Regions from separate parts of the Microcoleus sp. Aus8_D2 genome, predicted to be linked through region 1. Evidence: riboswitches for the same ligand, from Rfam matches in the RefSeq annotation. Region 1 holds a riboswitch; the other holds the start of a gene.
What was found. Region 1 has a riboswitch for cobalamin ahead of QUB64_RS27905 (hypothetical protein). Riboswitches for the same ligand answer to the same signal wherever they lie in the genome.

Region 1 (4,378 bases):
AATCCTTCGTCGGAGTCGGTAAATTTGGTAAAAACCCGGTTTCTGGGATGTGGCGAGAAACCGGGTTTTTGGCGAAATACTTCGTCGGAGTCGGTAAATTTGGTAAAAACCCGGTTTCTGGGATGTGGCGAGAAACCGGGTTTTTGCGAAATTATTCGTCGGAGTCGGTAAATTTGGTAAAAACCCGGTTTCTGGAGTAGAAGTGCGTAATTCATCAGCTTATTAAAGCTGTCGGCGCGCGTCTAAAATTTGTTGTTGCAATTCCTCGAAAGCGGGCATTTTTGAGTTATCATTTTTCTCAACGAGATCCTTTATTTGGTCGATTAGCTCGATCGCCAGCGGTACGCCAAGCTGCAATTGTTCCAATACATCCCGCTGGGCAAAAACGGTTTCCGGTGTTCCTTCTAGAATCAGCTTTCCGCCATCCATCACAAACACCCAATCGGCCCAGCGATAGATAAAATCGAGGTCGTGACTTGCTAAAAGTATGGTGGTTCCACTGCTGTGAATTTGTTGCAATAAACCGATGAGTTGTCGGGTGTGGCGCGGATCGAGATAGGCGGTAGGTTCGTCTAGCAGCAGCAGTTTGGGTTTGAGCACCATGATATCGGCGATCGAAACGCGCTTCTTTTGTCCTAAACTGAGGTTGTGGATTGGTTCGCGGGCGAGCTCGTTTAATTCGAATTGCTCGATCGCCTGTTGCACCTGTTGAGCAATTTCGGATTCTGGCAATCCTAGATTGTACAATCCGTAGGAGATATCCTCTTCGACTGTGGAAGCAACTAACTGATGTTCGGGATTTTGAAAGACGAGTCCGATTTGTTGGCGCAGTTTCATGATAGATTTGCGATCGTAGCGAAAGGGTTCACCTTCCCAGCTAATCGTCCCCTGTTGCGGTTGGTACAAGCCGTTAGCTAGCAGAAATAAGGTGGTTTTGCCGCAGCCGTTTTGACCGATGAGCCCGCAGCGTTTACCAGCGGGGATTTTTAGGCTTAAATCGTGGATGGCTACTCGCGAAGTGCAGGGATATGAGTAAAAAGTGCGATCGAATTCTAGAATTGGGCATGGGGCATAGGGCATTAGTTATTGGTTATTGGTTATTGGTTATTGGTTATTGGTGGGAACTATCAACTATCAACTATCAACTGTCACAGGTCAACTCTCAACTGTCACAGGTCAACTATCAACTGTCACAGGTCACAGGTCAACTGCCAAAGTTGAATCTCATAACAAAGATGCTGCTCAAAAAGTTGACTAGCTTCCAATCCTTCAACCACCAATTTCTTAAACCAGCGGCGAAATATCCAACGCAGAATTTTATGAATCGGCGGAACCGCGATCGAAATTAAATCCGCAACATAAATCATTGTGTTCAGTCCATACCTGCGGAAAGTATCGACATATAAATCAATTGTTGGTACAATATGAGCAGAAATATCCTCAGCTTTTACTAAATTAAATCCCGCTTGCATCAATGCAGCTTCCAGTTCTTCCACAACATGACAATTAGAAAACATTCCTTCTGTATAATCAGGATTAGAGCGCAACATATCAGCAAGTAGTACGTAGCCTCCGGGATTGATCGCCGCCGCCGCACCTTTAGCAATATCGACAGCAGACATATATTGACTGCTTTCGCTAAAAAGGACTAAATCGTAGGAATGGGTGGCTTGGAAGTCTTCAAATTTGGTGAGGTGGAAGATGGCGCGATCGCCTGTACACTTGAGAAAGCGCTGTTGTTGGAACGGATCGGGCGCGAGGCCTTCGACTCCAAAAGCGCGATCGAGCAAATAAGCCGCATTTCCCCCAATCCCGCATCCTACATCCAGGACAGTCTTGATGTCTTTCGGGATAAAATCTAACAACTTATCCGTATAAGCTTGCTGGGCGATTCGTAGCCGCGCCAGAGTTAATTCATCAGCGGGTACAGGTAAGGTTTCCCAATAGCCATAGTGAAGATAGGGAGATTCTGTCAGCCCCAAATAGTAATTAAGCGCTGCGTTTTGGTAACGAGTTACTTGGGAAATTTCGATTGATTTTGGCTGCGACATTGGATAAATTTAGTAAATTTTAGGATTTCGGGTAGAGTTGAAATTCTTCCCAGCGCTTGCATACCTGTTCGTAGCACTCAACGGGCGAAATTGCCAAGTTTTGCAATAAATTGATATCGATTTGACCGTTGGCAAGCAGTAGAAAAATAATTGCTTTTTCAGGTTCATAGCTATCAATAACTCCCAGCAGATTGGCAACAGTATTTTCCTCTAGTTCTAATTGTTGGAAATAAGCAGTTGCGTGCGAGCGGGAAATAAACTGCAAATCATACTGTACATGATCCACACTCCAATTGATAGAGCCATTAATTTGAGTATCTATTTTGCAAACAACAATACCTCGTCCTAGATGCCAAAAGCCATTCCAAGCAGTATATCCGATGGACAAAATATTCTGGTGAATAAACAAGTTCTGCCAGTAGCCAAAACTGCCAAACACCAAACACTATCTTTGATTCGCATTTGTTTTAGTTTCCCGTGGCGCCGACGAAAAGCGGTTTTAACTCAAAATTGCGTTTTTGTCGATCGCCCAAGGGAACCCAACAGCAGATTAACTGTAAAAATACTGAACTAACCATCATCCATACCTCGCAGATGAAAACAACAGGTAAACAAATCGGCGGGCATCCTGACTCAGAGATGGAATAATCTCATTACAGTTGCGGGACAGCGCCGGATTCGCACCGAACTTTCCCCCTTACGTCCGATCGCTCTTCTGCATCAGAGCCGATCGATCTGCCGAGATATTACCACTATTGGAGATCTTCACAAAATACTGATTCTGCTGGGACGATCGCCCATTTAGCCTCGCTGTTCGTGATTCTTTCATTTTCTCCGATTCTGTGATAAATTTAAATAATGAAAATATTATGAAAATTAGCGATAGTCGATCGGGCTGTCTGCCGTAATCTGTGGCAAATTTAGCTAGAATTTTGGAATATATGCTCAAAAAGCGTCAAATTCTCCCTCTATCTCGCCCTTTCCCCCTATCTCTCCTCTCCTCTCCCGTTTGGAAACTGTATCAGATAATTGGATTGGGGCTGTTGCTGGGAGTTTGCGTCACCGGGTGCAACACTCAGACAACGGCGGAGCCTCAAACCAATCAAATCCGAGCTTCTAGCCCTACTGCCACCGATGGGTTCCGAAAAGACAAAAAAGTCGTTCTCACCACCTTTACGGTGTTGGCAGACATGGCGCAGAATGTCGCTGGTGACAAGCTAACTGTTCAATCCATCACAAAGCCTGGGGCGGAAATTCACGGCTATGAAGTCACTCCCAGCGACTTAAAACGAGGGCAAAATGCCAGTCTAATTTTGGATAACGGATTGAATTTAGAACGCTGGGCAACTCGTTTTTATAACAGTTTTCCCAAAGTTACCCGCATTACCTTAACTGAAGGAATTAAACCGATTAATATTGCCGAAGATTCCTACAAAGGTAAACCGAATCCTCATGCTTGGATGTCCCCTAAAAATGCTTTAATTTACGTGAAAAATATTCGCAGATCTTTGTCAAATCTCGATCCAGCTAATGCTGCAACCTATGAAGCCAATTCGACAAAATACAGTGACGAAATTCAGGCGATCGATGAAAAGCTCAAACAAGCTATCTCAGCGATTCCGCCAGACAAACGCTACATAGTAAGTTGTGAAGGCGCATTTTCTTACATTGCGCGCGACTACGGCTTGAAAGAAGTGTATATTTGGCCTGTAAATGCCGAACAGCAATCTACACCGAAACAAGTTGAACGGGTGATTAATACAGTCAAAGCAAACAAAATACCCGCCGTATTTTGCGAAAGTACCGTCAGCAACGAAGCACAGCTTCAGGTAGCAAAGGAAACCGGGGCTAAATTTGCCGGGGTGTTTTATGTCGATTCCCTCTCTCCACCGGAAGGCCCTGCATCAACCTACCTTAAGATGCTTGAATACAACGTCAATACTTTGATAAAAGGTTTACAGGGCAATCGGTAATAGGTAATGGGGAACGGGGAATGGGGAATTGGTATTGGTGTCAAGTTAAGCCTGAATCCATATAAATGTCGCTTTTAGGCAAAGTTTAGATCCCCCTCGCATACCCCCTACTCCCCCGAATCGTTGCGGGGACGAAAGAGAAGACTCCTGTTCCCCCCTTAAGAACTACGGTGTACACACAACTCCTACAAACCTGGCTGTGTCTGACACAACCCGCATTTAGGCAAGGTTTTGAGATGAGCGAAGTTTTTATCAATAGTTTTAAATTATTGATAATGGTTGACGGGAAATCAAGGATTAAAAAAATAAATTTCCGTTTTTTTGGGTCATTTGATTTCCAACTCGACTTGTGTG
Region 2 (4,378 bases), on a different contig from region 1:
AAACTAAGGGCGATCGAGGCGATCGGGCGATTTGTTAAACTGAAAGTCTCAACATCCGCCAGCGCCCAACCCAAACGCGCACCAGCCAGACTAAAAGCTGATGCTGCGGGAATCACAGTCATTTCGGAAATCGGAATCCGGCGCAACAGCGTGACACCAATCCCGTGACACATCGGATCGCCGCTGGCGAGCACGCAAACAGACTCGCCGCGACGGCTGATGATGTTGTCGATTGTTGCTTGTAGCGGCGAGCTCCAAACCAATTTTTCGCGGGTGTCGTCGGTTGGTAGCATGGCGAGGTGGCGCGCGCCACCGACAATGATTTTAGATCGATCGAGTAACGATCGGGCGATCGGACTCAATCCCAAAAGTCCGTCTTCGCCAATTCCCACCACCGAAAGCCATTTGTGCATTGCGCCCTGTGTGCTAATTACGACTTATCAATTCTAAAGAATAATATGGGATTTTCATTCACACTCCTTTCTTCTACTTGTCTCATGCCGAGTCTTGCTGCTAATTTGCATGATTCAATGTTTGGGCGATCGCAACTTGCGACAACATACTCAAAGCCAAGTTCATCAAAACCATATTCTATAATTTTAGTGGCAGCTTCAGTAGCGTAGCCTTGTTTAGTTGCAGTTGGCAGCAATGCGTAAATTAACTGTGGTTGTTCTTCCTCAAAAAAATACCACAAACCAACAAATCCAATAATTTCGCGATCGGTGTTTGTCTCCACAAACCAAAGACCAAATTTCTTTTCTGCAAACAGCTTTTGATTCTCAGCCAACATTTCTTCTACTTGTTGCAGCGACCAGATTTCGCCGTCACACAGATATCTCCTCACATAGGAATCAGTAAAAATTCGGTGGAGCTTGTTGAGATCGCTATCCAAAATTTGTTTCAAAACCAATCTCTGAGTTTTAAGTATCATGTAGGTTATTTTCTTTGGGTGATGGGGCATTTGTTAAGAAAGTTGAGAGTTTTGGCTGCTGGCGATCGACTTATGATACATTTCTGAAACCTGAAAGCGGGAAAGTCCGGTGCAATTCCGGCGCTGTGCCGCAACTGTGAAAGTCAGAATGCCGATTTCAGGATTTGTTTTGCGCGTTTACTTCTAGGTTCCCTGCGTCGCACGGGGAAGGAGATTATTTGTTGCTTTTGAGTGATTTACCGACTTGTCCGGGTTTATTTTACGGTTCCCGATCCCGAGACGGAGTTTTATCGAGGATGCGGATTCCGGGGGGAATTTTAAATGTACAGCAATGTCGGACGATCGCCAATTTAGTCGATCGCTACAGTACCGGCTATTTGCAAGTCACCAATCGGGCAAATTTGCAAATCCGAGAATTGCACTCGGAAATCGCCCCTGAAGTTTGGCAGGATTTGCAGGAATTGGGATTAGCATCTCGCCGCGTTGAAGTTGACCCAATTCGGAATATGATGGCAAGTCCGACAGCAGGAATCGATCGCCAACAGTTACTAGATACTCGCCCGCTAGTTTCAGCTTGGGATAATTACCTGCAAACCCATCCTGAGTTATCGGAACTTTCGGCTAAATTCAGCATTGGCTTTGACGGTGGCGAAGCGGTTTCGATCCGCAATCTACGGAACGATATTTTATTAGCAGCAGAAAGGCGATCGGGAAATTCCGAAATAGTTTTTCGGCTGTATTTAAAGGGCGATACAGGAATTATCATCGAACAATCGCAATGTATTGCAGTATTAGCAGCCTTAACTGGTGCTTATCTTGAATACACAAAAAAGCGACCGCGAATAGATGGTAAAAAACCGCGCTTGCGCCACCTGCTAGCAGATTGGGGCGCTGAAAGTTATCTAGAAAAAATAGAGAAAAATTTGCCGTTTGCTTTGGGGCGAAGGTCGATCGAACTTTCAGAAAGGGCGATCGCACCCAACGGCAATCTCGGCATCCACCGTCAGCGACAGTCCGATTTCTCCTACATTGGCATTGCACTGCCCCTAGGTAAGCTAGAATCAAAGCAACTGAGAAAATTGGCAAATTTAGCCCAAAAAATAGCCAGCGGCACCCTCAGACTCACACCGTGGCAAAATCTGGTGATTTCTGACATCCCGAACTCCGAGGTTTCCGAGGTCAAACAGCAAATCGCCGATTTAGGATTGCACTCATCCGCAACTCGCCTAGATTCCTGCTTAGTTGCGTGCGCCGGCAACAGCGGCTGTGCCTCGGCGGCGACAGATACTCAAACTCACGCCCTAGAAATAGTGAGGGATTTAGCGCAAAAACTGACGCTCGACCGATCGATCAACATACATTTCAGCGGCTGCGAAAAATCCTGCGCCCAACACCAGCCAATTGACATCACCCTAGTAGGAATTCAGATTCAGCAGAAAGGCGAAACCATCGCAGCTTACAACATTTATGCAGGTAGAAAAGACTTGCCCTTTGGACGGCAAATCTTCCCAGCCGTCAGTGTAGCCGAGATGCCCCGCGCGATCGAGCGAATGGTGCGGGTGTATCAGCGGTTTCGAGAACCTCAAGAATCATTAGGCGAATTTTGCGATCGGTGGGCGATCGACAAATTGCAGAAATTACTTAGCCCAGACAATCATTAAAACAGACAAACTGTCATCATTTCCCCTTCTCTTTCTTCCTTCGCGCCCTTTGCGCCTTCGCGGTTCATTAAAAAAAACTTTTCTTTCACAAATCAAACAAACTTCCCATAACAATTTCAAATCAATAAAGTAAAGTACAGTCTCCCAATGCCCAATGCCCGATGCCCGATGCCCAATGCCCCATTCCCTGTTTGGCCAATGCCCAATGCCCGATGCCCGATGCCCAATGCCCCATTCCCTGTTTGGCCAATGCCCCATGCCCGATGCCCCATGCCCAATGCCCCATTCCCTGTTTGGCCAATGCCCCATGCCCGATGCCCCATGCCCAATGCCCCATTCCCCATGCCCCATTCCCCATTCCCCATGATTGACTACATCCGAGACGGAACAGAAATTTACCAAAAATCCTTCGCCACAATCCGCGCCGAAGCAGACTTGTCAAACCTACCACCAGACTTAGAAACAGTCGCAGTGCGACTAATTCACAGTTGCGGAATGATCGACATCGTTAAAGACTTAGCAGCTTCCCCCCTTGCCGCCACCCACGGGCGCCAAGCCCTCGCAGCAGGCGCACCAATTCTATGCGATGCCAGGATGATAGCCGAAGGCATCACCCGCAAACGCCTACCCGCCGACAATCCAGTGATTTGCACCCTCTGGCATCCCGATGTCCCCGAGTTGGCTCGCCAAATCGGCAATACTCGATCGGCAGCAGCCCTCGATTTATGGCTAGATAACTTAGAGGGTGCAGTTGTCGCGATCGGCAATGCCCCGACTGCTTTATTCCGACTGCTGGAAATGCTAGATGCCGGAGCCCCCAAACCAGCGTTAATTCTGGGTTTCCCGGTAGGATTTGTGGGGGCGGCGGAATCCAAAGCCGAACTCGCTGCCAACAGTCGGGGAGTGCCATTTATCGCGCTACACGGGCGGCGGGGTGGCAGTGCAATGGCAACGGCGGCCGTGAATGCGTTAGCTCAAGAGGACGAACTATGACTAAGACTACTGGTAAATTGTACGGATTGGGCATCGGCCCAGGCGATCCAGAATTGATTACATTGAAAGCTTATCGAATTTTGCAATCGGTGCCGGTGATTGCGTATCCGGCGATGGAAAATGGTAAGGTGCTAGCGCGGGCGATCGTCGCAGATTATCTGCGCCCGGAGCAAATAGAAGTTCCGATGCCGCTGCCTTTTAGCCCGACGCGATCGTCTCAACCTTATTACGATATTGCAGCCGAGAAAATTGCCGCCCACCTCAGCGAGGGTCGGGATGTGGCGGTTTTGTGCGAGGGCGAGCCTTTTCTCTACGGCTCGTTTATGTATTTATTTAACCGTTTGTCGGGAAAGTTTACTACCGAAGTTGTGCCAGGAATTTCTTCGACAATGGCGAGTGCGAGTGCGCTGGGAGTGCCGCTGACTTACCGCAACGATGTGTTAAGCATTATGCCTGCGACGCTGGATGCTGATGTTTTGCGCGATCGGCTGGCGCTGGTTGATGCTGCTGTGATCATTAAGCTGGGGAGGCACTTTGCGAAAGTCCGAGACGTGCTGATTGAGTTGGGACAGTTCGATCGCGCACTATATATAGAGCGGGCAACTATGCCAAATCAGTCCATTCGGGCGATCGCAGAAGTCGATCCAGCCGAAGTTCCCTACTGGGCGCTGGTGATGATACCCAGCCAGCAAAAGTCTGTATCTTGACCTTACTTAAAGACGGATACTTGCTTCAAGACAGGAGTCGTGGATCTCAAACAAAGTTTACAAATGAGAGAGAGCCGCCAGATTTA

Region 2: another riboswitch for cobalamin. It lies ahead of cobG (precorrin-3B synthase); the one in region 1 lies ahead of QUB64_RS27905 (hypothetical protein).

Annotation. Positions count from the first base shown of each region.
Region 1 is NZ_JAUBUN010000050.1:33,802-38,179, forward strand. It holds gene QUB64_RS27890 (hypothetical protein) at 1-200, shown strand, start outside; gene QUB64_RS27895 (energy-coupling factor ABC transporter ATP-binding protein) at 223-1,080, opposite strand; gene QUB64_RS27900 (SAM-dependent methyltransferase) at 1,191-2,051, opposite strand; gene QUB64_RS27905 (hypothetical protein) at 2,071-2,490, opposite strand; cobalamin riboswitch at 2,653-2,797, opposite strand; gene QUB64_RS27910 (metal ABC transporter substrate-binding protein) at 2,963-4,024, shown strand.
Region 2 is NZ_JAUBUN010000072.1:487-4,864, reverse strand. It holds gene cbiE (precorrin-6y C5,15-methyltransferase (decarboxylating) subunit CbiE) at 1-413, opposite strand, end outside; gene QUB64_RS31505 (GNAT family N-acetyltransferase) at 431-931, opposite strand; adenosylcobalamin-variant (AdoCbl-variant) riboswitch at 1,014-1,093, shown strand; gene cobG (precorrin-3B synthase) at 1,159-2,592, shown strand; gene QUB64_RS31495 (hypothetical protein) at 2,714-2,950, opposite strand; gene QUB64_RS31490 (precorrin-8X methylmutase) at 2,956-3,585, shown strand; gene QUB64_RS31485 (precorrin-2 C(20)-methyltransferase) at 3,582-4,292, shown strand.